Regions from separate parts of the Zhengella sedimenti genome, predicted to be linked through region 3. Evidence: predicted binding sites of a transcription regulator. Region 3 holds the regulator's gene; each other region holds the start of a gene.

Region 1 (7,233 bases), on a different contig from region 3:
CCTTTTCCAGCAGCGCGTCCGCATCGTCCTCGCCGTTGTAGAAGAGCGCGCCGCCGATGGAGGCGCCCAGCCGCGCTGTCCGGTCCCCAAGGTCGTAGGGCGCCGAAATCACTTCCAGCAGCATCTCGCCATGGTCGCGCGCGGCCTTTTCGGTGAAGACCCATGGATAGAGGATGGCGAAGGCGTCGCCGCCGATCCGCGCCACCGAGGCGCCCTCGTCGACTGCGTTGCGCAGGCGCAGCGCCACCTGCATGAGAATGTTGTCGCCCGCGACACGGCCGAAAAGGTCGTTGACCGGCTTGAAGCCGTCCAGATCGACAATACAGATGGCGAAGGGGGCCGGATCGTTCCGCCTGTCCTCGATCAGCCGCGCGATCTTGTGCGAAAAGCGCCGGCGGTTGCCGAGCCCCGTCAACGGATCCGTCAGCACGGCATCGTGAGCGGACAAATGCCGGTCGTCTCTGCCGGACATGCGCATGGACTGCCCTGTTTAACCATCGCGATTGCCCGATGCTGGCGCGAAATCCTGAACAAATCGTGATGCCCTGCGCCGGTCAACGCCGTGACCCGCGATGAGCCGCCCGGCTGTTTGGAATTGGCAAGACGCCCGCCGGGCGATACATGGGCAGGACGGACGTCACCGGTCCGGCTTGAAGCCGGCCATCAGGGAGCAAGCGGGCATGGCACTCAACATCGCGGTCCAGATGGATCATGTTTCCTCGATCGGGATCGAAGGCGACACCACCTTCGCCCTCTGCCTGGAGGCGCAGGCGCGGGGCCACAGCCTTTTCCACTACACGCCGGACAGCCTGTCCCAGGAGGACGGCGCCATCCATGCCTGGCTCGAGCCGCTCGAGGTCCGCGACGTGAAGGGCAGCCATTTCACCCTGGGTGAGGCAGTGCGCACCGACCTGTCCGGAATGGACGTCGTGCTCCTGCGCCAGGATCCGCCCTTCGACATGAACTACATCACCACGACCCACATGCTTGAGCGCATCCACCCGGCGACGCTTGTGGTCAACGATCCGGCCTGGGTGCGCAATTCACCGGAGAAGATCTTCGTCACCGAGTTCGCCGACCTGATGCCCGCGACGCTGATCACGCGCAACCGCGAAGATGTGGCCGCCTTCCGGCGCAAGCATGGCGATGTCATCATCAAGCCGCTCTATGGCAATGGCGGCGCCGGCATCTTTCACATGCGCGAGGATGACCGCAACCTGGCGGCGCTGCTGGAAATGTTCGAGCAGGTGTTCCGCGAGCCCTACATCGTGCAGCAATATCTGCCCGCCGTGCGCAAGGGAGACAAGCGGATCATCCTCATCGAGGGCGAACCGGTGGGCGCGATCAACCGCGTGCCGGCCGAGCACGACAGCCGTTCCAACATGCATGTCGGCGGCAGGGCCGAGCATTCCGAACTGACCGCGCGGGAGAAGGAAATCTGCGCCCGCATCGGTCCGGCGCTGCGCGAGCGCGGCTTCATTCTCGTGGGCATCGACGTCATCGGCGATTGGCTGACCGAGATCAACGTCACCTCTCCCACCGGGGTGCGCGAGGTGAAGAAGTTCGGCGGCGCGGACATCGCGGCCCTGTTCTGGGATGCGGTCGAGAAACGCCGCGCCGGCTGAGCCGCAAGGCTTCTGTTCCGCCATTGCAACCGCATGCAACCAAATTCCACCGCGGCGGGTGGAATGTTTTTGCTTTGTTCTTGATTTCTTCCGCCGGTTGTGATTTTCAATATGATGCGTGCTGACACATGAGCGGCGGGCTGCTGGGGGGGCGGTCCGCGAAGGGGATGACACATGGTGTCACGTGTCCGCACGGTTGCCTTTCAGGGAATCGAGGCTGTTCCGGTCGACGTCCAGGTCATGGTCGCGCCCGGCAAGATGAACATGCACATCGTCGGCCTGCCGGACAAGGCGGTTGCCGAGAGCCGAGAGCGCGTGCAGGCAGCGCTTCATGCCTCCGGCCTCACCATGCCGGTCCGGAAGGTGACGGTGAATCTCGCGCCGGCCGACCTGCCCAAGGAGGGCAGCCACTACGATCTGCCGATCGCGCTCGGCCTCATGGCCGCGCTCGGTGCGATTCCGCCCGATGCGCTGGCCTCCTATGTCGTTCTCGGCGAACTGGCGCTCGACGGAACCATCGCGCCGGTGGCCGGAGCGCTCCCGGCCGCCATGGGCGCCAATGCCGAGGGGCTCGGACTGATCTGTCCGCACGGGTCCGGGGCCGAGGCGGCCTGGGCGGGTGCGGACATGGACATCCTCGCCCCGCGCAGCCTGATCGCCATCGCCAATCATTTCCGCGGCACGCAGGTCCTGTCGCGCCCGGAGCCGATGATCCGCCAGGCGCCGGCGAACCTGCCCGACATGGCCGACATCAAGGGCCAGGAAACGGCCAAGCGGGCGCTCGAGATCGCCGCTGCCGGCGGGCACAACCTGCTCATGGTCGGGCCGCCCGGATCGGGAAAGTCCATGCTGGCCCAGCGCCTGCCCTCGATCCTGCCGCGCCTGACGCCGCGCGAACTGCTCGATGTCTCGATGATCGCCTCCATCGCCGGGGAACTGGCCGGCGGCAAGCTGTCCGACCGGCGCCCGTTCCGCGCGCCCCACCATTCCGCATCGATGGCGGCCATGGTCGGCGGCGGGTTCCGTGCCCGGCCGGGCGAGGTGTCCATGGCGCATAACGGCGTGCTCTTCCTCGACGAGTTACCGGAATTCTCGCCCGCCGTGCTGGATTCCCTGCGCCAGCCGCTGGAAAGCGGGGAGTGCTTCATTGCGCGCGCCAACCACCGCGTCTCCTATCCCGCCCGCATCCAGCTTGTTGCCGCGATGAACCCGTGCCGCTGCGGCATGGCGGGCGAACCGGGGCATCGCTGCCCGCGCGGACCCAAATGCCAGGCTGATTACCAGGCGCGCATCTCCGGCCCGCTCCTCGACCGTATCGACCTGCGCATCGATGTGCCCGCCGTGACGGCGACCGACCTGATCCGCCCGTCCGCCGCGGAGACGTCGGCTGTCGTGGCGCGCCGCGTGGAAAAGGCCCGGCTCATCCAGTCCGAACGCTACCAGGCTCTTGGCCTGCCGCCGGCATCAACCAATGCCCATTGCCCGACGGCACTGGTCGAACAGGTGGCAAACCCCGATGCCGCCGGTCTGCAACTGCTCCATGATGCCGCCGAGAAGGCCGGTTTTTCCGCCCGCGCCTATCACCGCATCCTGAAGGTTGCACGGACATTGGCCGATCTCGACGGGGCGCAAACCGTCGGCCGCATCCATCTGGCCGAATCCATTTCCTACCGCATGGCAGGCGAACGCATGGCGTCGGCGGCCTGAGCGGCGGCATGGGGCCGTGGCCGCGATTACGCCCGGCCGCAGAAAATGGAAAACCCCGGCGCGAGGCACCGGGGTTCGACAGCTGTTTCGTTCACGGCCTCACGGGCCGTGTGTCCAGGCGTGACGGCTCAGGCCACCGCGCCGGAAATCCAGGACGACAGGGCCGTCTTGGGCGCGGCGCCCACCTTCATGTCGGCCACTTCACCGCCCTTGAAGATCATCAGCGTCGGGATGGAGCGCACGCCATACTGGGCCGCCAGTTCCGGGTTCTCGTCGATATTGACCTTGGCGATCTTGATCTTGCCGGCCATTTCGCCGGCGATCTCGTCGAGCGCCGGGGCAATCATCTTGCACGGGCCGCACCATTCGGCCCAGAAATCCACCACCACCGGCTCGGCGGCGCCAAGCACGTCGGACTGGAAATTGGATTTGTCGATCTTGACGGTCGCCATTCTTCGTTCTCCTTGCAGGAATCGTGTTGCCGCCAATGTGGTCTTTCGGGCAACGCTGTTCAAGTCACATCTTTGTCACGCCTGATGACGGCGCAGCCGCGCCAGTGCCTCGTCCATAGCCGCATCGGGCAGCGTGATCAGCCGCGCCGCCTCGGTGAAAAGCAGGGCGCAGGCGACGGGTCGGTCCGGCCAGAGCTGTTGGAGCAGCGCCTTGTAGAGCGCCATCTGCACCACATAGGCGGCAGGCACCTGCTCCAGCGATGCCGGCGGCGGCCGGTTGGTCTTGTAGTCCAGCGCCAGCACGCGATCCTCGCTCACGCTGAGCCTGTCGATGATTCCGGAGACCGGATGCCTCCGGCCGGCGATCTCGACATGGCCAGAAACGGGCACCTCCGCGCGCGACCCGGGGCCGAACACGTCGCCCAGCGTCCCGTCCGCCAAAATGGCGAGGACGGTTCGGAGTGACCGCTCGGCTTCGCCTTCCGGCCAGTCGGCCGCGTTGCGTGCCAGCCATGCCCGCGCCGTCGCCGTCCTCCGGTCCGGCGCGACATCCGGCAGCATCTGGAACAGGGTGTGCACGGCAATGCCCCGCCGGATGGCAAGCGGTGCCATGTCCGGCGCGTCGAGCACGGGCGAACCCATCGGTGGCGCGTCGCCGGCCTGCGGGTCGATGATGAGGGCCGCGCCGGAAGGCGACAGCGGCCGCGGCATCGGGTCGGCGGAAACCGGCCTCGCCGACGGGTCGAAGGGCAGTGGCTCGGGCTCGGCCGGTCCCGCCTTCGCCGCCTTCGCCGCGGCCACCGCCTGGCCGCCGCCTTCGCTCTCGCGGTAGACAAGGATGGTTTCACCGGTCACGGGATGCACCGTCTCGCGGGCATGGGGCGATCCGGCCAGCCCCTCATGGGCCAGCTTCTGCCATGTGCCGTCCTTCTGGCCTGTCTTGCCGTGATAGCCGCAGATGACCAGCCGGTCTTCCGCCCGCGTCATGCCGACATAGAGCAGCCGCCGGTATTCGTCTTCGGCACGGGCATCGTTCTGCGCGTCGATCAGCGCCAGTGCCTCGTTCCTGCCTGCGCCGGCGCGCCATACGAAGCGCTTGACCGCGCTGCCCTCCGGCTTGAAAGGGGTCAGCGCCGGCCGGTTCTGCGCCACCACCGGCGCCGAGCCGCTGTCGACGAGAAACACGACCGGCGCTTCCAGCCCCTTGGCGGCATGGGCGGTCATGATGCGGAGTTCCGTGCGGTTCTGGTCCATTTCGCGCTTGATTTCCGGGGCGCTCGTTTCCAGCGTGGCGAGCAGGCTCTCCATGTCGGTGACGCCGGTGCGCTCCTGTGCCATCGCAAAGGCGAGGAACTCGTCGAGGATCTCGTCGGCCTCCGCGCCGAGCCGCGCCACCATGCGCCGCCGCACGCCATCGCGCGCCAGCAGGCCGGCGTAGAAGTCGGCGGGCCGGCGGTAGCCGGCTTCGGCGCGCCAGGCCCGTAGCAGCGTTTCGGCGGCCTGGTAGCGCGGGTTGCCTGCCGCCGCTGTGCAGAGCGTCCGCCACAGGCTGCGGGTGGCGGGCCGGTCCAGCCCGAGATCCATCAGGTCCCCGTCATCCAGGCCGAAGACGGGGCTCTTGAGCACGGCGGCCAATGAAAGGTCATCCTCGGGCTGCATCACGAAGCGGCCGATGGCCATCATGTCCTTGATCGCGATATGGGCCGGCAGGCTCAGCCGGTCGGCGCCCGCCACCGGGATGCCGAGGTTCTTCAGCGCCCTCGAAAGCGCGTGGATGAAGCGGTCCCGCTTGCGCACCAGCACCAGCACGTCGCCTGCCGCGATGGCGCGGCCCTGTCCGGGAAGCGTCTCGCCAGTCTTCAGCCAGTGGTCCACCGTGGCGGCGATGCGGTTGGCAAGTTCCACCGCGGGCGCAGTGGCGTGATCGATGCCCCTGGTCCAGTCCTCTTCCTCGTCATTCGCCGCGGCCTCGATCGACGGCCAGACCTCGACGTGACCGGGATGGCCCTCGCGCACCGCCTTGTGTTCGAGCACGTCGCCATAGCGCGTCAGGCCCTTGCGCACGGCTTCCGCCGCGAAGACGGTGTCCACCGCGCGCAGCACGTCCGGCGTGGAGCGGAACGAGTAGGTGAGTTTCACCGGCTCCAGCGGCTGCCCGGCCGCTGCCGTCAGGTCCCGGAAATGGCCGAGTGTGGCGTCGAAGGCATCCGGTTCGGCGCCCTGGAAGGAGTAGATCGACTGCTTCTCGTCGCCCACGGCGAAAACGGTGCGGGTCACGTTGTCGCGGGCGCCCTGGCCGGCGAAGAACTCCGCTGCCAGTCCCTTGATGACGTCCCATTGCACGGGGCTGGTGTCCTGCGCCTCGTCGACGAGGATGTGGTCGATGCCCCGGTCCAGCTTGTAGTGCACCCATGCCGCTGCGTCCTGGCGCTGCAGAAGGTTGGCGGTGCGGCGGATCAGGTCATTGAAATCGAGGAAGCCGCGCGCCCGCTTGAGCGCCTCGTAGCGCGCGATCAGACGGTCGGCGATGGTCAGCGCCGCGGCCGTATTGTCGGCCATATCGAGCGTCGCCAGGCGGTCGAGCGCCTGCGCCGCGGCCCCGGCGCCGGCAAGGTAACGCGCTTCGAGATCGGGCATGGCCTTGCGCATGGCGGACGGAAAGAGCCACGTTGCGTTATAGGGCTCTCCCTTTCCGTTGAGCAGCGAGCCGGCAATGGCGTGAAGCCGGGTGAGGGGATCGGTCTCCGCGCAGGCCTGAACGGCGGCATATGTGCAGGAGTCGCGCGCCCGCGTCGCGCCATTGGCCAACGCCCAGTCATCCATCGCGGCGATGAAGGCGGGGTCGCATCCGGGCAATGGCCAGGCATCAGCCGCGATCCGTTCCGCGCTTGTCAGAGGATCGAGCCCGAACAGGGCCAGCAGGTCCGCCCGGCAGCCATCGGCTCCGCCGCCATGTTCGAGCCACAGGGTCAGGTCGTCCCGCCGCGTCACGATCTCGCGCATCAGCGCGTCCAGTCCGGTCTCGCCCGCACGCGCCAGCACCGTGGCGAAGGCGTCGGCAAGGCCGGTCCCGTCCCTGCCGGCGGCGGTCAGGAGCATGCGCCGCGCCTCGCCCACCAGCGCGGCCTCCATCCGCCCGTCGAGCATCTCGAAATGGCCGGCAATGTTCGCTTCCAGCGGAAACTGGTGCAGGATCGCCTCGCAGAAGGCATGGATGGTCTGGATCTTCAATCCGCCCGGCGTCTCCAGCGCCCGCGCGAAAAGCTTGCGCGCCTCGCGCAAGCGAGGTGGCGACGGTGACTCGCCTGTCAGCGCGCGGATGTCGCCGGCCAGTTTCGTGTCGCCGGCCATGGCCCATTCGCCGAGCGTCCTGAAGATGCGATGCGCCATGTTGGCTGCAGCCGCCTTGGTATAGGTCAGGCAGAGGATTTTTTGCGGGTCGTTGCCGT
Region 2 (7,233 bases), on a different contig from region 3:
TGCGCTCCATCGTCTTCACAGGGCTCTTCGCCTGGCACTGGGCGGCCCGAAAGGTGGTGAAATCATGGGTGCCGATGAGCACTTGCGCCGCATCGGCCATCGCCTGCTCGTCGATCACGCCCTTCTTCACCCACCAGGCGCGGTCGCGGTCCAGCGCCAGCGGCGGGCGGCGGTTGACGATGCGATAGAGGTAATGGCGGCGGGTGGCGGAAAAGCGCGCGTGAAAGCCCTCTTGCGCCTTTTCGACGGACAGGACCGACACCGCCTCGCCGGCCTCGCGCAGCATGGCGTTGACCGCCTCGTGAAACTTGAAGGGCGGCCAGTCGCGCTCAAGATCGGCATGGCTGACCTGCCCCGTGGCATGGACGCCGGCATCGGTGCGGCCGGCCACCTGCAAGGTCACATCCTCGCGGGCAAAGCGGGCGATGGCGGCCTCGATGGCGGCCTGGACACTGTGGCCGTTCTTCTGGCGCTGCCAGCCCTTGTAGGGCGTGCCATCATATTCGACCGTCATCCGATAGCGCGGCATGGCGTCAGTCCAGCCTCGTTCCGGGACCGACCGGCGCTCCAAGGAGAAAACCCCTGGCGTCGAGCGGCTTGCCGCCGGCCTTTTGCAGCCGGGTGAGGCGAACGGCGCCCTGGCCGCAGGCCACCGTCAGCGCATCGTCCAGCACGGTGCCGGGCGCGCCCTCGCCCTTGCCCAGCGTCGAGCCCAGAAGCTTGACCCTTTCGGGGCGGCCTGCGCCGAGCGTCATCTCGCACCATGCGCCCGGGAAGGGCGAAAGCCCGCGAATCCGGTTGTGAACCTCGCGAGCCGGGCGCGACCAGTCGATCCGCGTCTCGGCCTTCCCGATCTTGCCGGCATAGGTGACGCCGTCTTCCGCCTGCGGCGTCAGCGTCAGCGTTCCGGTGGCAAGCGCCGCCATGGCTTCCACCATCAATGGCGCGCCGGTTTCCATCATCACGTCGTGCAGTTCGCCGGCCGTCATGTCCGGGCCGATGGCGACGGGCGCCGTCATGGCCACCGGGCCCGTATCCAGCCCCTCGTCCATCTTCATGACCATCATCGCCGTTTGCGTATCGCCGGCCATGATGGCGCGCTGGATGGGCGCCGCGCCGCGCCAGCGTGGCAGGGCGGAGGCATGGCCGTTGAAGCAGCCCAGGCGCGTGCCTTCCAGAACGGCCTTCGGCAGGAGAAGGCCATAGGCGACAACGACCGCCACGTCCGCCTCCAGCGCACGAAACGCCGCCTGTTCCGCTTCTCCCTTCAGCGAGACAGGCGTGCGCACCTCAAGCCCGAGTGCTTCGGCGGCCTTGTGAACGGGCGAAGGCGTCAGTTCAAGGCCACGGCGGCCGGCCCTGCGCGGCGGCTGCGAATAGACGGCAACGATCTCATGCCCGGCCGCGTGAAGCGCGCGAAGCGTTGGCACGGAGAAATCCGGCGTTCCCATGAAGACGATGCGCATGGCAGGCTCCCCCGGCTTCCTGAAGGCGGCGCGGACGCGTCAGCCCACCATGGTGCGGGTGCCGCCGCGATCCTTCGCCAGTTTCCTGAATTTCTTGATGACCATGTCGCGCTTCAGGCGCGAGATGTGGTCGATGAAAAGAACCCCGTTCAGGTGGTCGATCTCGTGCTGCAGGCAGGTGGCCATCAGGCCCTCGGCCTCCATCGTGCGCTGCTTGCCGTCAAGGTCGAGATAATTGACCGTGACGCGGGCGGGCCGTTCGACCTCGGCGTAATAGTCGGGGATCGACAGGCAGCCTTCCTCGTATACCGACCGGTCGTCGCTGGATGCCACGATCTCCGGGTTGATGAAGACATGCGGCTGCGGTTCCTCGTCCTCCTTGGCCAGATCGATGGTCAGCATGCGGATCGGCTCGGCCACCTGGATGGCGGCAAGGCCGATGCCCGGCGCATCATACATCGTGTCCAGCATGTCCCTGGCGAAATTGCGCAAGGCATCGTCGACGCGCTCGACAGGCTTTGACACCTCGCGCAGGACGGGATCGGGCAACAGGACAAGCGGCTTGATCGTCATGGCGTGCACATAAGCGTTCGCGCGCGAGGCGTCAACGCGCCTGCTTGCGTTTGTTCGCGTTTTGATCTCGCATCGGCGATGCAAAACTGTTACCGTCACGATCATGGAATCGTTGATCATGCTGCTTTCGGAGCCGGCTGGCACGCTCGGCCGGACCATCATCACATTGGGACATGTCGCGCTTGCGGCCGCGGCGGTGCTGGTGGGGGCCGGCCTCCTGGCATGGCGGCGGGGGGCGCGGCGGAGCGCCGAAGCCGCCGCGCAGGCAGCCGAGCAGCAGCGCCTGCTGGCCGACCTGATGAAGGCGCAGGGCGAGATGCAGGGACGCATGGCGACGCTGGCCGAGGTGTTCGGATCGCGCCAGGCCGAGCTCAACCAGTCGATCCGCGAACGCCTCGACGGCATGACGAGCCGGATCGGCCAGACGATGGCCGAGCAAACCAAATCGACCCATGAAAACCTGGCGAAACTGCAGGAGCGCCTGGCGGTCATCGACACGGCGCAGACCAACATCCAGTCGCTGGCGGGCCAGGTGGTGGAACTTCAGGCCATCCTTTCCAACAAGCAGACGCGCGGGGCCTTCGGCCAGGCCCGCATGGAAGCGATCATCGCCGACGCACTGCCGGCGGGCGCCTATGAATTCCAGGCGACGCTCGCCAACGGTTCGCGGCCGGACTGCCTGATCCTCATGCCGAACGGCGCTCCGCCCTTGGTCATTGACGCGAAATTCCCGCTTGAGGGCTGGAACGCGGTCCGCGAGGCGGAACACGCGGAAGCCGAGAAGCAGGCCCGCCAGCGCTTCCGGCGCGACATGGAGGTGCATGTTTCTGCCATCGCCGAGAAATATCTCAACCCCGGCGAAACACAGGACACCGCCTTCCTGTTCGTGCCGTCGGAATCGATCTTCGCCGACATCCACGAACACTTCGAGGCGCTGGTGCAGAAGGCGCACAGGGCACGCGTGGTCATCGTTTCCCCATCGCTGCTGATGCTGTCGGTGCAGGTGGTGCAGGCGGTGCTGAAGGATGCCCGCATGCGCGAGCAGGCACACCTGATCCAGGGCGAGGTGGCGCATCTGATGAACGATCTGGGGCGGCTGAACGACCGCGTGATGAAATTGCAGAGCCACTTCGGACAGGCGGCGCGGGACATCGAGCAGATCGTCACCTCCACACAGAAGCTGTCGCGGCGCGGCGAGAAGATCGAGGCGCTGGAATTTGCACCTTCCGAAGCCGATCGGCGGCGCCAGGGCATGTCCTTGCAGGATGGCGCGCCGCCCCCGGGCGGCGAAAACGGGGGTGGACGTCTCAGGTTGCGCCTGGTCGACGAGGATTGACCCGAAGCCCGGTCTTGAGCCAAATCAAGAAAAATCACGCAAGTCCGGTTATCGTGCCGGAAGACGAGCCGCGCACGACGCGGCCTACAAGAGGAAAGACAAATTTCATGGTCGATGTCGCCTATTTCAAGAACAAGCTTCTCGCCCGCCAGGCCGAACTGCGTGAACGTCTCGCGGAAATCGAACATGACCTGGACGAACCGGCGAGCGCGGACACCGAGGAGCGGGCCACGGAGCGCGAAGGCGACGAAGTGCTGGAAAGCCTCGGCAACCAGGGCATGGAAGAGCTTCGGCGGATCGACGCGGCGCTCAAGCGCGTCGAGGACGGCAGCTATGGCGATTGCGTGAAATGCGGCGAGGAAATCTCTGTCGACCGGCTGGAACTTCTGCCGGCCACGCCCTTCTGCCGCAATTGCGCCTGACCGGCACCCTTCGCCTGACGATCACCGTTTGACGCGAATGCGCACCGGCTGAAGCGCCAGCCGGTCGCAGGCGCGCAGGAAAAGTGCGCGACGGGCGAGTTCGCGCGCCTCGGTCAGCAATCCGCCCTGCTTGAGCAGTCTAGCCTGCTTGATCATCATCATGGCGAGGTCGTTCAGGCGGCCGTATCTTTTCATCTCTCATCTCCCTGTGCCCCATTCCCTTTTACGCCGATCGTGCCAAACGGTTTCGGGCTTCACGTTCTGTTTACCAAGGCTCATACGGCACGGCCTGCTTGCCCTCGCCGGTCGCGGGCCTATAGTCCCGGCTCGACGATCGCCATCAGAGGAGAACAACATGGGCGCGAACGGTCAACGGATCATCCTGACGGCTTATCCGAAAGGAATGCCGGGCCATGACGAACTGAAGCTGGAAGCCCATGACTATGCCTCGCCGGGCAAGGGCGAGGTCCTGCTCAAGGTCATCTACCTGTCGCTCGATCCCTACATGCGCGGGCGCATGAGCCCGGCCAAGTCCTATGCCGCCTCGACCGAGATCGGCGGCGTGGTGACGGCGGAGGCGGTGTGCTCGGTGGTGGAAAGCGGCGATGCCTCGCTTTCGGCCGGTGACATCGTGCTGGCACGCACCGGCTGGCAGAGCCATGCGGTGCTGCCGGCCAATGCCTGCCGCAAGCTCGACCCCGCGGCCGCGCCCATTTCCACCGCGCTCGGTTGTCTCGGCATGCCGGGCTTCACGGCCTATGCCGGCCTGATCGAGCATGGCAAGCCGAAAGTCGGCGAAACCGTGGTCGTCTCGGCGGCGAACGGCGCCGTCGGCCAGCTCGTCGGACAGATCGCGAAGATCAAGGGCTGCCGGGCTGTGGGCATTGCCGGATCGGACGAGAAATGCGCGCAGGTGGTGGACGAATTCGGTTTCGACGCCTGCGTGAACTACAAGGACGCCGATTTCCCGGAGAAACTCAAGGCGGCCTGCCCGGACGGCGTGGACATCTATTTCGAGAACGTGGCGGGCGACGTGCTGAAGGCCGTGATCCCGCTGTTCAACGAATTCGCCCGCATGCCGGTTTGCGGCACCATCGCCTATTACAATCTTTCGGGACTTCCGGAAGGGCCGGACTTCCTGCCCATGTTCATGCGGGCGATCCTGGTGAAGCGCCTCACCGTGCGCGGCTTCATCAATTACGACCACGAGGCGGAGCATCGCGTCGCCTTCGAGCGCGAGATGGCGGAGTGGGTGCGTGACGGCCGGATCCGCTACACGGAAGACATCGTGGACGGACTGGAAAACACCGTGGACGCCTTCCGGGGCCTGCTCACGGGGCGCAACAAGGGCAAGCTGATCATCCGCGTCGCGGACGATCCGACGGCCTGATCCGGGTCAGCGGATCGCCTTGACCAGTGCCGCACTGGGAAAGCAGGTGGGCTGGCGGCCGTTCTTCGCCTGCCAGGCGCCGATGGAGCGCCGGGTCTTGAAACCCGGCAGGCCGTCGGCGCCGCCCACGTCATGGCCCTGGCTCTCCAGGACACGCTGCATGGCGGCAATGTCGGAGCGCCAGAGCTTGTCGATCTTCCCCCAGCCTTGGGTAAAATCGCCGACATTCCATTCGATGCGGTCGCCGACATGGCCGACGAAGAGCGCGTAGAGGTCGCTCTCGTTGTAGTCCTTCAGCACGTAGAAGTTGGGCGTGACGATGAAGGCCGGACCAAGGCGTCCGGCCGGCATCATGAGATAGCCCTCGCCCCTCAGTTCGTGGGCGGGGAAGGCCTTGCCGTTCACCCGGCGGATGCCCATCGCTTCCCATTGCGCGATCGGCCGGCCCCGGTCCGGACCTTCCAGCGCGCAGGAAACCGATTGCGGCACGACCACCTCGAAGCCCCAGTCGCGGCCGGTCTGCCAGCCGTGATGGCGCAGGTAATTGGCGATGGAAGCCAGCGTATCGGCTTGCGATCCCCAGATGTCGGCGCGCCCGTCGCCATCGCCGTCGGCGGCATGCTTGAGATAGGATGAGGGCATGAATTGCGGCTGGCCGAGCGCGCCGGCCCAGGAGGATTTCATGTTGCGCGGCGGCACGCCCCTTTCGGCCATTTCGAGGGCTGCCAGCAGTTCGGCGCGAAACAGGTCCTTCCGGGTCGACATGAAGGCCTTGGTGCCAAGCACCTCGAAGACATCATGCGGTATCTTCGCGCGCCCGAAACCGCTTTCGCGCGCCCATATGGCAAGCAGGACGCGGCCCGGCACGCCGTAGGCGCTCTCGATGCGTTGCAACGTGGAGGCCAGGCGGGTCTTGTGCTTGCGCCCGCCGGCCGCCGCGCCCTGCACCGTCCCGGGATTGAAATACCGGGCGGGCGCGCCGAACTCCGCCTGCCGCTGCTCCCTCGGTGTTTGCGGCTTCGTGCCCGGCGGCACGAGGTCCGGCAGTTTCCAGTTCAGCGTCACGCCGTCGAAGGCGGCGTTGAACGTAGCCGCGCTGACGCCGCGCTGGCGGGCCTGCGGCCAGAGATCGCTCGCCAGCCAGTCGCGGAACTGGCGTTCGACGGCAGCCGACTGCGCAAAGGCGGGCATGGCCGTGACGAGGGACAGCAGGCAGGCTGTGATGATGCGGCGCATGGCGGGCGGCCTCCGGCGTTCGTCGTGCGATTCGAAGGCCATCCTACCATTGCAAGCGGCGGGAAAAAGGCGCGCGCCCGGCTCAGAAGCTGGTGCGGGCGCGCAGCGCGGCGGCCAGCGTGCCGTCGTCGAGATAGTCGAGTTCGCCACCCACCGGCACACCGTGGGCAAGGCGCGTCACCTTCACGTCGAACCCGGCCAGCCGGTCGGTAACGTAATGGGCCGTGGTCTGGCCCTCCACCGTTGCATTGACCGCCAGGATGATCTCCGACACACCGCCCCCGGCAACGCGGTCGACCAGGCCGGCGATGTTGAGATCGTCGGGGCCTATTCCGTCGAGCGGCGAGAGCGTGCCGCCGAGCACATGGTATCGGGCCGCCGTCATGGCGCCGGCGCGCTCCAGCGCCCAGAGGTCGGCCACATCCTCCACGACGATGATGACGGCGCCGTCGCGGCGCGGATCGGTGCAGATGTTGCACGGATCGACCGTGTCGACATTGCCGCAGACCGAGCAGGTGCCGACCTTCGCGTAGGCATCGGCCATGGCGCCGGCCAGCGGTCCCATCAACTGGTCCTTCTTCTTGATGAGATGCAGGGCGGCACGCCGCGCCGAGCGCGGCCCCAGCCCGGGCACCTTGGCCAGAAGCTGGATCAGTTTCTCGATTTCCGGGCCTGCGATTCGCTTGGACATGGGCGAGAAATAGACCGAAAGGGGCATTTGAGCCAGTGCGGATCAGCCGCCGAGCGAAGCCAGCAGCCCCTTGAGGTCGGCGAGCGTGTTGATTTCGGAAACCGGCTTGTCGGTGCGCC
Region 3 (7,233 bases):
TGTCGGCGACAAGGCCGCGACCACCCGCACGGCCGTTGCGGAAGGCGCGGTGCGAATGAATGCCGGAACGCTCGCCATGATCCTGGCGGGCAATGCCAAGAAGGGCGACGTGATTGCCACCGCGCGCATCGCCGGCATCATGGCCGCCAAGAAGACGCACGAACTGGTGCCGCTGTGTCATCCATTGCTGCTGACAAAGGTGACTGTCGACATCGAGCCTGACGACGCCCTGCCCGGCCTTCGCGTACGCGCCCTGGCGCGCGTCAACGGCCAGACCGGTGTGGAAATGGAAGCGCTTTCTGCTGTCTCGGTGGCTTGCCTGACGATCTACGACATGGCCAAGGCCGTGGACCGCGGCATGGTGCTCACCGATATCCGCCTGATCGAGAAACAGGGCGGAAAATCGGGCCATTGGCGCGCAGAGGACTGAGGAAAGAGAACATGGCATTGCTTCCCGTCGCAGAGGCGCTGTCCCGGCTGCTTGAAGGCGCCGGACTGCTGGGCACGCAGGACGTGCACATCGCCGACGCGGCAGGCCGCTACCTGGCCGAGGACCTGGCCGCGCGCAGAACACAGCCGCCGTTCCCCGCTTCCGCCATGGACGGTTATGCCGTGCGGGCAGCCGACATCGCCACCGTGCCGGCCGAACTGGACGTGATCGGCGAATCCGCCGCCGGCCACCGCTTCTCCGGCAAGGTCGGTGCTGGCGAATGCGTCCGCATCTTCACCGGCGCACCGGTTCCGCCCGGCGCCGACACCGTCATCCTCCAGGAAGACGTGACGGTCCTTGGCGGCGGCCGCATCCGCGCCGGACAGTCAGAGCCGGAAGGCCGCAACATCCGCGTCGAAGGCCTGGACTTCCGCCAGGGCGGTACGATCCTGAAGGCCGGACGAAAGCTGGACGCCGCGGCGCTGTCGCTGGCCGCGGCAGCCAATCACGACCGCCTGCCGGTCGCGCGCAGGCCCCTGGTGGCGATCCTGGCGACCGGTGACGAACTCGTGCCGCCCGGCACCCTGCCCGGCCCGGACCAGATCATTGCATCCAATTCCTTCGGCGTTGCGGCCCTGGCCGCCGAGGCCGGCGCCGCGGTCATCGACCTGGGGATTGCCCGCGACGACCGCGCCGTCATAGCCGCCGCGGTCGGCCGCGCGCGCGATGCCGGCGCCGACATCATCGTCACCTTGGGCGGCGCTTCCGTCGGCGATCACGATCTCGTCCAGTCGGTCCTGACCGACATGGGCATGGACCTCGATTTCTGGAAGATCGCCATGCGGCCCGGCAAGCCCCTCATGGTCGGCCGCTTCGGCGAAACGCGCGTGCTCGGCCTGCCGGGAAATCCTGTCTCCAGCCTGGTCTGTGCCCATCTGTTCCTGCTGCCGCTGATCACCGCGATGTGCGGCGCCCGTCACGTCCACGACATCCGCATGGCCCGGCTGACCGTGCCGATGAAGGCCAATGGCGACCGGCAGGATCATGTGCGCGCGGTCTGCGCGGGCGATGGCACGGGCGGGCTCGGCGTCACGCCTTTCGAGCGCCAGGATTCCTCCATGCTTTCCACCCTCGCCGGGGCCAATTGCCTCGTGATCCGGCCCATCGCTGCCCCGCAAGCGGCAAAAGGCGTTGCGGTTCCCTGCCTCATCCTGCGCAATCCGGACACCTGACACCTTGCCCCGGACCGTCCTTTTCGGGACCGGATGGGCAGCCCCTTGCGGAACAGGACGGGAACAGATATGTTTGTTCCGGTTTTGTATTGCGACTCGTCTGGAGGTGGCCTGTGCTCACCCGCAAACAGCATGAACTTCTGCTCTTCATCCATCAGCGGCTGAAGGAGACGGGCATTCCGCCATCCTTCGACGAGATGAAGGATGCGCTGGACCTGGCTTCGAAATCGGGCATTCACCGCCTGATCACGGCGCTGGAGGAACGGGGCTTCATCCGCCGCCTGCCCAACCGGGCGCGCGCGCTGGAGGTGATCCGTCTTCCCGAGGCCATGGCGAACGGACCGCAGACGCGCGGATTCTCGCCAAGCGTCATCGAGGGTGGCCGGGGGCAACCGGCCGCGGCAAGACCGGCAACGCCCGAAGGCGATGCGGCGCAATCGATCGCCATCCCCGTGATGGGGCGCATTGCCGCAGGCGTGCCGATCGACGCGATCCAGCACCAGACCCACACCATTGCCGTTCCGCCGGACATGCTGGGCGGCGGCGAGCACTATGCGCTTGAGGTACGCGGCGATTCCATGATCGAGGCCGGCATCTTCGACGGTGACACGGTGATCATCCGCAACGGTCAGACCGCCAATCCCGGTGACATCGTCGTCGCCCTGGTGGACGAGGAGGAAGCGACGTTGAAGCGCTTCCGCCGCAAGGGCGCCTCGATTGCGCTCGAAGCGGCCAACCCGTCCTTCGAGACACGGATCTTCCCGCCCCACCGCGTCAAGGTGCAGGGCCGTCTTGTAGGACTGATCCGCCGCTACTGACGACCGGGAACGCCTTGCCTCGCGCGGCGTTCCCATCCTCTGTGAGGGAATGGTCCCGGCACCCTCTGGCAAGATGCCGGACGTTCCGCTTTCGGGAGGGGTGGTCCGGAGACCGGGAGCGGTCCGGTCGGATCAATGCGCGAAATTGTGCATCCCGCCATCGACCGGGATCACATTGCCGGTGATGTAGCCGGCCAGCGGCGAGGCGAGAAAGGCGACCAGGTTTCCGATATCCTCCGGTTTGCCGAAATATCCGATCGGAATGTTCCTCTCGATGAAGCTCTGCCGCGCTTCCTCGGTCGGATGCAGCCTGTTCAAGATCTGCTCGCTCACAATGCGGCCCGGCGGGATGGTGTTGACGGTGATGCCTTCCCTGGCGATGTCGCAGGCCAGCCCCTTTGCCCAGAGATGAACCGCTGCCTTTGCCGCGCTTGCAGCATTGACGCTGCGCGGTTCCATGGTGCCGCTCAGGTTGATGATGCGGCCCCAGCGGGCGGCACGCATGGCCGGCAACAATTCCTGTGTCATCCGCCGCACCGCGGTGAAGTTGAGCGCGAAAGCCTCGTCCCAGTCTTCATCCGGGGCATCGATCGGCAAGGGCCTCGACCCGCCCGCGCAATTGACGAGGATCTGGATCGGGCCGACCGCCTCCTGGGCTTCGCGGGCAATGCGCGCGACATCGTCCTTGTCCGTTATGTCGCCGGGGATCAGGACGAGCCGCCCATGGCCGGCGGCAGCCACCTTTTCGGCCAGCGCCTCCAGAAGATCCGCGCGCCGTGCTGTCGCAACAACGACAGCGCCTTCGCGTGCCAGGACTTCCACGATGCCCGCGCCGATGCCGGCGCTCGCGCCTGTTACCAGCGCCGTGCGTCCCTTGAGTTGCAAATCCATCCGGTCAGGTCCTCTTGAAGTAGTCGGCAAAGCGGTTCTTCTGAACCTTGCCGGTGGTGGTCAGGGGCAAGTCCTTCTCCTCCACGAAATGATAGAGACGCGGAACCTTGTAGGCGGCGAGTTCCTTGCGCATGGCCGCATCGAGGGTCTTTGTGAAGTCTTTAGGAACAGGGCCGCTCGGAACGATGACGGCGCCGATGATCTCGTCACGAACCTCGTCCGGCACTCCGACGACAAAGGCGAGCTTGACGCCGGGCTGGCTCATCAGCAGGTCCTCGACCTCGGCCGGCGACACGTTGATGCCGCCTGTCTTGATCATTTCCTTGATGCGGCCGCGGAAATAGAGAAAGCCGTCCTCATCGACGAACCCGAAATCGCCGGTGCGGAAATAGCCGTCCGGCGTGAACGCCTCGCGGTTCTTGTCCTCGTCCTTGTAGTACCCGATCGTCACATAGCGTTTGATCTGGATTTCCCCGATCCTGCCGCGCGGAAGCTCCTCATTCGTCTCCGGGTCGGCAATGCGCTGGATGACGCCGTCAAGCGGCCTGCCGACGGAGGCATGGACCTTGTCGCGTGGATCCAGCTTGCCGTCGCTGACATTGCAGTTTCCGTAGCTCTCGGTCAGCCCGTAGATGTGGCAGATTTCTGTCGCACCGAGTTCGACGATCCGCTTGAACTGTTCGACCGAACCCGTCGCTCCGCCCGAGCGCAGGCAGGTGAGATCGCGTTTGGGCCGGTCAGGGTGTTCGTGCATCGCTTGCGCCATGTTGGGCGTGCCGTAGAACAGCGTGCACCGCTCTTCCTCTATGATCCGCAGCGCTTCGCCCGCATCGAAATGTTCCTGCAGCACCACGCAGCCGCCATGGGTGAGAAGGTTGAACAGCGCGTTCTCGCAGCCCAGTCCCCAGTAGAGCGACACCGCCAGCCAGAGCCGGTCTTCATGGGTCACATGCATCCGGTTGCCGAGGTTCCACATGTTCTCGATCAGCGCATAGTGCTGGAGTTGGACGCCCTTGGGTGTGGAGGTCGAGCCGGATGTGTAGAGAAGATAGGTCACGTCCTGCGGATCGATGGCCGCCGCCGCGTCGTCCAGGACCTTCTCCGGCACGTCGCGTCCCAGTTCCGGAATGGTCTCGAAGGCGATGCTGTCGCGATAACCCCGGGATCCGTGGTGGATCAGTGTCTTCAGCTTCGGCACCTGCTGGTCATGCGGCTCGAGTTCGCCAAGCATCGCCACATAATCATATTTCAGGAAGCTGTCGGCGAAGATCAGGGCGTCCGCATCCGAATGCTTGAGGATATAGGCCAGCTCCCGCGTCGTGACCCATGTGTTGACGGCGATCATCACGCCGCCGAGGCTGCAGATGGCCAGATCGGCGATGATCCATTCGGGCTTGTTGCCCATCAGGATCGCAACGCGGCTTCCGCGACCGATCCCCAGGGCGGATAGACCTTTCGCGAAGGCGCGCACGGCCTCCTGCAACGAGGAATAGGTGTAGCGCTGGCCACCTCCGACTAGCGCTTCACGGTCACCGAAACGGTTCGCCTGCTCCGCCAGCAGCGCGGGAATGGTTCGACTCTCAGGCATTCGTGGTGTCATATGCGGTCAATCCCGTAGTAACGCGCGGCATTGCCGCCGGCGATCGCCGCGGCCTCGCCGGCTGTGAAGCGGTAGCCCCATTTCGCGGCCGTTTCCGGCAAGTCGCGGATGAACCCGGCCCAATCGGGCAATGTCGAGCGGGAACCGGTGAAACGCGGGCCGGAAGCCTGGTCGGAAGCGAACAGGATGCGCTCGGCGCCGACCAGGCCGCGCCACGTGGCAAGCCGCGCGACCAGTTCGCCTTCGTCTTCAGTGAAGTGTTCGTTCCAGTTGGAAATGTCGATCACGCAGTTCGGCAGGTCGGCGACCAGTTCGGCTGCCCGCTGCCACCAGTGCGGAAAGCCTGCATGGCAAAGGATGATCTTGAGATCCGGCAGTTCCCTGGCCAGCCGGGCGACATGGACCGGATGGACCGGGTTGCTCTCCGAGAAATCGGTTCCCGCGAAATCGGTCCAGACCCCGGTCCGGGTATGGATCTGGACCGGCACGCCGAGCGTGGCCGCCAGCTTCATCATCGGCCTGATGCCGTCATCGGCGGCGGAGAATCCGTCCGGCGTGATTTCCCCGATGCCGGCGAGGCCCTTGTTGACGATCGCGTCGCGGATGAGGTCGAGATGGTTGTCGCGGCGGAAGTCCACCGAGACATGGCAATGGAGGCGTCCCGGATGCCGCTTCTGAAGGCCGGAATAGAACTCGATCTGTTCCTCCAGCGGCGTCGGCGGTTCCTCGCCGAAAACCGGCGCGCCGACATCCAGCATCATGACCATGGTGGCGTCTATGCCGGCCGCATCCATGTTGCCGATGAAATCGTCCCCGTCCGGATCGACCAGCCCTTCGAGCAGTTTGGGCATGATCATGTCGGGCGTGCGGGCGGCATCCTTGGCTGCCCATCCCTCGGCGGCACGGCGGAAGAAGGCCGGCGGCAGGAAGCCCGCCCCCCAGATATGGGCATGAGAATCGATCACTGGCATTGCGGTTCCGCGTGCGTTTCCAATCCCCGGATTGTTCGGTGAAATGTGCCGCGGTCGCAATGATCAATCGAGGGAATTTCCGGCATAGCAGGTATAGGACCGTACTTTCGCCTTCCCGCAGCTAGTGAACGCTTTCCTTGCCGGAGAGTCCGGTCAGGGCCGCGCCATGCGAAGCGTCGGACAGCTTTCCCGCGCGCGCGGCGGCGGGGAGCTTGGCGACGCCATCCACACCGATCCGCGGAATCCACATGCCTTCGGCGACAAGATCGCGGACAAGCTCCTTGACCGTTTGCGCAAGCGAACGGGTGGCGATCGTTGTGGGAAGTTGCGTGGATGTTGCAAGCACGAGCTGGCGGCTCATGCGCGGCTCGACGATGGGCATGACGACATGTGTGCCCGCGCGGACCTGCTTGATGACACTGGCATAGGGAAGAATGCCGTAACCGACGCCGCGCTCCACGAGATCGAGGGTCGCCGACAGGCTGTCGATTTCGCATTCGACTTCCGGGATCACCTTGATCCTGCCAAGCAGCGTTTCCACGAGATTGCGCAAACCGTGCGGATGCGAGGGCAGGATGAGCGGGAGTTCGCCGAGCATGGCGCCATGAATGGGCTTCTCGCGCAGTGATGCCGGGGTGTTGGCCGGACCGATGAGCAGGAGTTCCTCCTCGATCAGCGGCTGGGTCAGGAGGGTCGATGTCTTCGGCGCGTCGTAGAGCACGGCCACGTCGATGCGCCCCGTCGAAAGCCATTCGAGCACATGGCCGCTATAGCCTTCCTGTACCTTGAGCTTGACGCGGGGATAGTTTTCCCGGAACCGCTCGATGAGCGGCACGGAAAGGATCGCATTGGCCGTCGGGGGAAGTCCCAGGATCAGTTTCCCGCTCGGACTGGCCCGCATCGAATCGATGTCGCTCGTGATTGCGCTGGCTTCGCTGAGGATGGCCCTGGCCCGCTCGAGGAGAAGCTCTCCTGCCTCGGTCAGCACGATGCCGCGGCCGTTGCGGTAGAGAAGCTCGATGCCAAGTTCCTCCTCCAGGCTGCGGATCTGCCGCGAAAGAACGGGCTGGGCAACCGACAGAACGACGGCAGCCTTCGAAAAGGCTCCGAGCTCGGTGACGGCGAGAAAATACTTGAGCTGCTTGATCTCCACGCTGCGATCCTCCCGACGCGCATGATTGCACTCCTTTTGCCGCGACACAATGTCTCACGCTCCCCAGCCAGACACTTGACGGCAAACCGCTGCCCGATCTTCGTACGGGTTCTTTGGATTGTTCTGAATAAAAGCAGG
Region 4 (7,233 bases), on a different contig from region 3:
TTCGGCCATGCGGAAGGCGATACCCTTGGCGATGCCTTCCAGCCCTTCTCCCGCCGCCAGGTCCTGCAGGGGCTTCAGGAGGCTTTCGACCTGGTAGCCGACGAAACGCTCGGCCCGCGCCGCGACCTTGTCGCGCGCCGGGCCGGTCAGCTGTTCATCGGCCAGCAGGATCACGCGCGGCCGCAGGACATTGTCACCGGCGGCCAGCATGGCGATGGGCGAGCCAAGCCAGCGCAGGATGCCGTCGGACGACAGGGCAAGGTCGCCATTGGCCGTGGCGGCGAAACGCTCGGCACGCGCATCGAATTCCTGCCCCAGCGCCTTCTGCGCCGCGCCCTTCACAGCCTTGGCGTCCTCGCCTTCCGCAGACGTGTCGGCTGTGAACCGGAACCCCTGCAACTGACCGACGTGATGGCCTTCGACAGTGACGTCCCCGGCCGGGCTGATTTCCGCTTCCAGCATCGTGTTTTCTCTCAAGCGCCTCATGAGCACGGAAGTCCTGCGGTCTACGAAGCGTTTCGTCAACCTTTCATGCAGGGCATCCGACAGCCTGTCCTCGATCTCGCGTGTTTTTTCCTGCCAGTGTGCCGGATCGGCCAGCCATCCCGGCCGGTGCGAGACGAATGTCCATGTCCGGATCTGTGCCACGCGGGCCGACAGCGTGTCGATATCGCCCTCGGTCCGGTCGGCCCGTCGCACCTGTTCGGCCATGTAATCCTCATCGACATGGCCGTGCCGCACCAGGTCGCCGTAAAGCTGGCCGATGATCTCCGAATGCTGTGCCGGGGCAATACGCCGGTAGTCCGGCAGCGCACAGACGTCCCAGAGCAGTTCCACCCGTTCGCGGTTCGTCGCCAATGCCTGCACGTCCGGATCGCGCGAGAGGAAGCCCAGCGCCTGCTGGTCGACGGCCGGCAGCGCCCGCGTCAGCCCTTCCACCGGCGGGATGGTTTCCAGCGACCGGGCAAGCGCCGCAAGGCTGGAGAAATCGAACTGCGCGGTCCGCCATTGCAGCGTGCGCACCGGCGCGAAGTCGTGCGCCTCCAGCCGCTCGATAAGTTCCTCCTCGAACATGTCCGCCTGTCCGGTGACCCCGAACGTGCCGTCGCGCGTGTGCCGCCCGGCACGTCCCGCGATCTGGCCGAGTTCCGCCGGCGTCAGTTGCCGGTACTGGAACCCGTCGAACTTGTAGGTCTGGGCAAAGGCGACATGGTCCACGTCGAGGTTCAGCCCCATGCCGATGGCATCTGTCGCCACCAGGAAATCCACGTCGCCCGACTGGTAGAGGCCGACCTGCGCGTTGCGTGTGCGCGGGCTGAGCGCGCCGAGCACGACCGCCACGCCGCCGCGCTGGCGGCGGATGAGTTCGCCGATCGCATAGACCTCGTCGGCGGAGAAGGCGACGATGGCGGACCGGCGCGGCAGGCGGGTGATCTTCTTCGATCCCGACCAGGCAAGATGCGACATGCGCGGCCGCGTCACCACGGAAAGGCCGCGCAGCAGCTTTTCCAGGATGCCGCGCATGGTGCCGGCGCCGAGCAGCAGGGTTTCCTGCCGCCCGCGCAGATGCAGGATGCGGTCGGTGAAGATATGCCCGCGCTCCAGATCACCGGCCAGTTGCACCTCGTCGATGGCCACGAAGGCGGCATCGGTCTGGCGCGGCATGGCTTCCACCGTGCACACCGAATAACGCGCGCCGGGCGGGTTGATCTTCTCCTCGCCGGTGACAAGCGCCACGTTGCCCGCGCCCACCTTTTCGCAGACCCGGCCATAGACCTCCCGCGCCAGCAGGCGCAGTGGCAGGCCGATCACGCCGCTGTCGTGCGCGACCATGCGCTCGATTGCCAGGTGTGTCTTGCCGGTATTGGTGGGACCCAGCACCGCCGTGACATCCCGCCCGGAAAGGACGAGCGGTTCGTTCTGTCTTGCGGGCGCGTTCATCGTGGGCGGAGCGGTCCTTCGGACGGATCAGGGACAGCGCAAGGGCTGCGCCCGTTTCCAAAGCACAGCTGGAAGCAGGCTGCAAGCACGACCGGTCCTTTTCTCATTCATGCGCCGGTTGCAACCGGTGCGCGGATTCAGGCGGAACGAGTCTGGAACGAATCGGCGACGAATCGCTGACTCCGGTTGATTCAGGCTTTGTTCCCGCCACTCCCATATGGGAACCGGCTGATCGCCTGGCAACGGCTCCAGCGGACCGGCTCGCCGGAAACGCCGTCGATCACGCGCACAAGCAGCATGGCCTCCTCGGACAATTGCCGCATCTCGATCACCTGTCCGGCTTCCGGGTCGCCCTCGGGGCCTTCGTAACGGAAACTGTGGCGGCCATAGTCGCCGATGATCTCCGCACCCGACGGGATGGTGATCGCGGGCCCGTCGATGTGCAGCCGCTTGCCGTCCGGCGAGCACCAGTCGCCGTCGATCCTGTCGGCGAGAACGGGTTGTGAAAACAGCAGGCCGGCGATCAGGACCGGCAGGGCATGCAGGATCCTGCGCATCGCATTCTCTCCGCTTGTCGCACTGCGCCGATGATACCCGTTTTCGCAGCCGGTGCGAAGCCCGCCTTCCGGAAACGCGAACGGGCGCCCGGAAAGGGCGCCCGCCGTTTTGCATTCCACGGTTTCCCGGCCTTACGAGAAATACTGCCCGCCATTGGCCGAGATCGTCGCCCCGGTGATGAAACCGGCATCGTCGGAGGCCAGGAAGGCCACGCAGCGCGCGATCTCCTCCGGTTCGCCCAGCCGGCCGACCGGAATCTGCCCGATGATGCTCTCGCGCACCTTTTCCGGCACCGCCATCACCATGTCGGTGGCGATGTAGCCCGGCGCCACCACATTGACCGTGATGCCGGCCCGCGCGCCTTCCTGCGCCAGGGCGCGGGTGAACCCGATGTCGCCGGCCTTGGCGGCGGAATAGTTGGCCTGCCCGGCCTGGCCCTTCTGGCCGTTGATCGAGGAAATGGTGATGACGCGGCCGAATTTGCGGTCGCGCATGCCGGGCCAGACATTGTGCGTCATGTTGAAGACGCCGGTCAGGTTGGTGTCGATCACCTCTTTCCACATTTGCGGCGTCATGCGGTGGAACATGGAATCGCGGGTGATGCCGGCATTGTTGACCAGCACGGCCACCGGACCGAGTTCCTCCTCGACCTTCGCGATGCCCGCCTGGCAGGCCTCGTAGTCGGCAACCGACCACTTGTAGGTCTTGATGCCGGTTTCCGAGCTGAACTTCGCCGCCGCCTCGTCATTGCCGGCATAGTTGGCGGCGACGGTGTAGCCGGCTTCTTTCAGAGCCATGGAAATGGCCGCGCCGATGCCGCGCGATCCGCCCGTGACGATTGCTACCTTTGACATGCACTTCTCCTCCCCTTCAAGGAGCGGACCGGAAGACGCGAGGACGGATGAAGAAACTTCAGGCCAATGGCCCGGTTGCTTCTCCGCCGCTTCACACCCTCCTGCCCGCTGATGGCTGTTCTCACATGGCCTCGAAACACATGGCGACACCCATGCCGCCGCCGATGCACAGCGTGGCAAGGCCCTTCTTCGCGCCGCGCCGCTTCATCTCGAAGGCGAGCGTGTTGAAGATGCGCGCGCCGGACGCGCCGATCGGATGGCCGATGGCGATCGCGCCGCCGTTCACGTTCACGATGTCCGGGTTCCAGCCCATGTCCTTGTTGACCGCGCAGGCCTGTGCGGCGAAGGCCTCGTTGGCTTCCACCAGATCGAGGTCGTCGACGGTCCAACCGGCCTTCTCCAGCGCCCTGCGCGAGGCCGGGATCGGGCCCGTGCCCATGATCTGCGGATCGACTCCGGCCGTGGCCCAGGACACGATGCGCAGCATCGGGGCGATGCCGCGCCGCGCCGCCTCTTCCTCGGTCATCAGCACGGCCGCCGCCGCGCCGTCATTGATGCCCGACGCATTGGCCGCCGTCACCGAGCCTTCCTTGTCGAAGGCCGGGCGCAGCTTGGCCACGCTGTCCATGGTCACGCCATGCTTGATGTACTCGTCGTCGGAGACGATCAGGTCGCCCTTGCGGGTCTTCAGCGTCACCGGAACGATCTCGTCCTTGAAGCGGCCGGCCTTCTGCGCCGCTTCCGCCTTGTTCTGCGAAGCGACGGCAAAGGCGTCCTGGTCGTCGCGGGTCAGCTGCCACTGGCGCGCCACGTTTTCCGCCGTGTTGCCCATGTGATAGCCGTAGAACGCGTCGGTCAGGCCGTCCTTGATCATCGTGTCGATCATCTTCATGTCGCCCATCTTCACGCCGGAGCGCAGATGCGCGCAGTGCGGCGCCATGGACATGCTTTCCTGGCCGCCCGCCACGATGACATTGGCATCGCCCAGCGCGATCTGCTGCATGCCCACCGCGATGGCGCGCAGGCCGGAGCCGCACAACTGGTTCAGGCCCCATGACGTCGCTTCCTGCGGGATGCCTGCGCCCATGGCCGCCTGGCGGGCCGGGTTCTGGCCCTCGCCGGCCGACAGGATCTGGCCCATGATCACTTCATCGACTTCCCTGGGATCGACGCCGGCGCGTTCCAGCGCGCCCTTGATCGCGACCGTGCCCAGCACATGGGCGGGGGTATTGGCGAATGAACCGTTGAAGGCTCCCACAGGCGTACGCGCCGCGCTCGCCACGACAACCGATTTCGACATGCTGCTTTCTCCCTTGAAAATGGAGCTGGATGGTGCCGCAACGTTTGACCGGGCGCGCGCCGATGTCAAACGAGACATTGGGCGCAAAGACCATGCTCGGCTGCGGTCCGATTGCCTGCTGCAGTGCAATATGGCATTGGATGGGGCCTCCAATCAAGTTCGCACATCGTTCAATGCACTGCACAAATCGCTTGGAACCACGCGCATGTTGCGCCTATGCTGCGCCCGGGTCCGCCCTTGTCGGCGGCAATGACTGATCCTGTTTGAACCAGGGAGGTGGAGATGGCAGGCAAGAACGACACGGTGGTGATCAAGAAATACGCCAACCGGCGGCTCTACAACACCGGCACCAGCACCTACGTGACGTTGGAAGACCTGTCGGAGATGGTGAAGAAGGGTGAGGAATTCACCGTTCTGGATGCCAAGACCGGCGAGGACATCACGCATACCGTGCTCACCCAGATCATCTTCGAACTGGAGAACAAGACCGGTCAGTCCATGCTGCCGATCCCCTTCCTGCGTCAGTTGATCGCCTTTTACGGCGACCAGATGCAGATGATCGTTCCCAGTTTCCTCGAACAGTCGATGAATGCCTTCACCAAGGAGCAGGAACGCCTGCGCGCGCAGATGAAGGAAGCGCTCGGCAACACGCCGATGGGAACCATGATGGACAACCCGACCATGAAGGCGCTGGAGGAACAGACCCGCCGCAACATGGAGGTCTTCCAGAACGCCATGCGCATGTTCTCGCCCTTCTCGGCCATGCAGGGGGCCGCTCATGGCGAACAGTCCGGCGGCAAGGAGGCAAGGCCGGAAGCGCGGGGCAAGGACGATGACGGCAACCTCGCCGAACTCAAGGAACAGATCGCCGCCATGCAGCGCAAGCTGGACGCCATGTCCTGACCTTGCGCGACAGCAAGGCCAAAGCGGGGACCGGCTGATATATCAAGCGGTCCCCTTTTCTTTTTCCATGGGCATTCCCGCCGCGTGCGTGCGGCGGAACAGCGCTACCAGCCCGCCGCCATGCCATCCTTGCGGGCGTCGGAGCCGCCTTCAAGGAAACCCGTCTCGTGATTGATCCGGATGATCTGGCTGCCGCCCCATGCCTTCGGCGCCGGTTTCATCACGTGACCGCGCCGCTCGAGCCCCCGGATCACCTCGGCGGACAGGTGCCGTTCATGCAGAAGCGCGCCGCTTTCGCCCCAGAAGACCCGGGCATGGTCGATTGCCGCCTGCACATCCATGCCGTGGTCGACCAGGTTCGAGAACACATGCGCATGGCCCAGCGGCTGGTAGGCGCCGCCCATCACGCCGAAGCTGAAAGCGGCCTTGCCATCTTTCATGGCCATGGCGGGGATGATGGTGTGCATGGGCCGCTTGCCACCCTTCATCTCGTTCGGGTGCCCCTCCACGAGACTGAAGCAGGAACCGCGGTTCTGCAGCACGATGCCCGATTCCGGCGTCACCACCTGCGCGCCGAAGCTCGAATAGATGGAATTGATGAAGGAGACCGCCCGCCGGTCGCGGTCGACGACGGTCAGGTAGACCGTATCGGCATCGGGCAGGTTCGGCAGGACGATGGTACCGGCGCGCCGTTCAGGGTCGATGCGCGCGGCCAGTGCCTGCGTGTGGGCGGGCGAAAGGATCTGCGCGACGCTTGATGTCATGCTGGCAGGGTCGGCGAGCAGATGGTCGCGCACGCTGTAGGCCAGCCGCGCCGCCTCGATTTCGATGTGATGGCGCTCGGCGCTGTCGGCCGGCAGCTTGCCCGCTCCGAGCGCGTCGAGGATGTTGAGGATGACCAGCGCGACGATCCCCTGTCCGTTGGGCGGAATTTCCAGCACGTCATGCCCGCCATAGCGTGTGGAGATGGGCGTCACCCAGTCGGACCGCATGGCCGCGAGGTCGGCTTCCTCCATGAAGCCGCCCGTCCTGCGGACGGTCGCGGCGATCTCCCGCGCGATGGGCCCCTCGTAGAAGGCCCGCGTCCCCCCGGCGGCAATGGCGCGCAGCGTCTTGCCCAGCGCCGGGAAGGCGAAGCGCTCGCCCGTCACCGGCGCGCGGCCGTCGCGCAGGCAGTGCCGCGCCGCGCCTTCGTCCCGCGCCAGTCCGTCGGCCACGATGGCCCAGTCCCAAGCCACCCGTTCGTGGACCGCGAACCCGGCCTCGGCATAGTGGATGGCCGGCTGCAGCAGCGTATCGAGGCCGCGCGTGCCGAACCGTGATGCAAGACACTCCCACGCATCCGGCGCGCCAGGCACCGTCACCGAAAGCCCGCCGGTGGCCGGCACCCTGTCATGGCCCATGGCGCGCAGGGCCGCCGCGTCGGCCGCCGCGGCCACGCGGCCGGATCCGTTCAGGCCGTGAACGCTGCCGTCAGGTTCCGCGACGATTGCGAAACAGTCGCCGCCAATGCCGGTCATCTGCGGTTCGACGACGGCAAGGACGGCTGAAGCCGCGACCGCGGCATCCACCGCGTTGCCGCCGTCCTTCAGGATGTCGAGCGCCACGATGGTGGCCAGCGGATGGGATGTGGCGGCCATGCCGTTTTCGGCGATGACGCGCGAACGCCCCGGCAGG

The links. Region 3 encodes LexA, which represses DNA repair genes until DNA is damaged. Its sites were predicted from a motif close to TGTTCNNNNTGTGTTCNG; they were not measured.
Region 1: a site for LexA is predicted at 1,701-1,718, ahead of ACLB6G_RS00960 (YifB family Mg chelatase-like AAA ATPase). Genes of this name have one in related genera too.
Region 2: a site for LexA is predicted at 2,091-2,108, ahead of def (peptide deformylase). Genes of this name have one in related genera too.
Region 4: a site for LexA is predicted at 2,084-2,101, ahead of ACLB6G_RS03925 (helicase-related protein). Genes of this name have one in related genera too.

What each region holds. Positions count from the first base shown of each region.
Region 1 is NZ_JBKFFP010000001.1:188,657-195,889, reverse strand. It holds gene ACLB6G_RS00970 (putative bifunctional diguanylate cyclase/phosphodiesterase) at 1-478, opposite strand, end outside; gene gshB (glutathione synthase) at 681-1,625, shown strand; gene ACLB6G_RS00960 (YifB family Mg chelatase-like AAA ATPase) at 1,800-3,332, shown strand; gene trxA (thioredoxin) at 3,461-3,784, opposite strand; gene addA (double-strand break repair helicase AddA) at 3,860-7,233, opposite strand, start outside.
Region 2 is NZ_JBKFFP010000001.1:12,266-19,498, forward strand. It holds gene truA (tRNA pseudouridine(38-40) synthase TruA) at 1-529, opposite strand, end outside; gene fmt (methionyl-tRNA formyltransferase) at 534-1,466, opposite strand; gene def (peptide deformylase) at 1,506-2,039, opposite strand; gene ACLB6G_RS00085 (DNA recombination protein RmuC) at 2,158-3,375, shown strand; gene ACLB6G_RS00090 (TraR/DksA family transcriptional regulator) at 3,483-3,797, shown strand; gene ACLB6G_RS00095 (hypothetical protein) at 3,819-3,992, opposite strand; gene ACLB6G_RS00100 (NADP-dependent oxidoreductase) at 4,153-5,187, shown strand; gene ACLB6G_RS00105 (lytic murein transglycosylase) at 5,194-6,423, opposite strand; gene recR (recombination mediator RecR) at 6,506-7,114, opposite strand; gene ACLB6G_RS00115 (ATP-dependent DNA ligase) at 7,157-7,233, opposite strand, start outside.
Region 3 is NZ_JBKFFP010000004.1:366,294-373,526, forward strand. It holds gene moaC (cyclic pyranopterin monophosphate synthase MoaC) at 1-430, shown strand, start outside; gene ACLB6G_RS13710 (molybdopterin molybdotransferase MoeA) at 442-1,662, shown strand; gene lexA (transcriptional repressor LexA) at 1,776-2,480, shown strand; gene ACLB6G_RS13720 (SDR family NAD(P)-dependent oxidoreductase) at 2,613-3,371, opposite strand; gene ACLB6G_RS13725 (class I adenylate-forming enzyme family protein) at 3,376-4,959, opposite strand; gene ACLB6G_RS13730 (amidohydrolase family protein) at 4,968-5,942, opposite strand; gene ACLB6G_RS13735 (LysR substrate-binding domain-containing protein) at 6,064-7,095, opposite strand.
Region 4 is NZ_JBKFFP010000001.1:784,210-791,442, reverse strand. It holds gene ACLB6G_RS03925 (helicase-related protein) at 1-1,941, opposite strand, end outside; gene ACLB6G_RS03920 (hypothetical protein) at 2,133-2,498, opposite strand; gene phbB (acetoacetyl-CoA reductase) at 2,631-3,353, opposite strand; gene ACLB6G_RS03910 (acetyl-CoA C-acetyltransferase) at 3,475-4,653, opposite strand; gene phaR (polyhydroxyalkanoate synthesis repressor PhaR) at 4,936-5,556, shown strand; gene ACLB6G_RS03900 (gamma-glutamyltransferase family protein) at 5,661-7,233, opposite strand, start outside.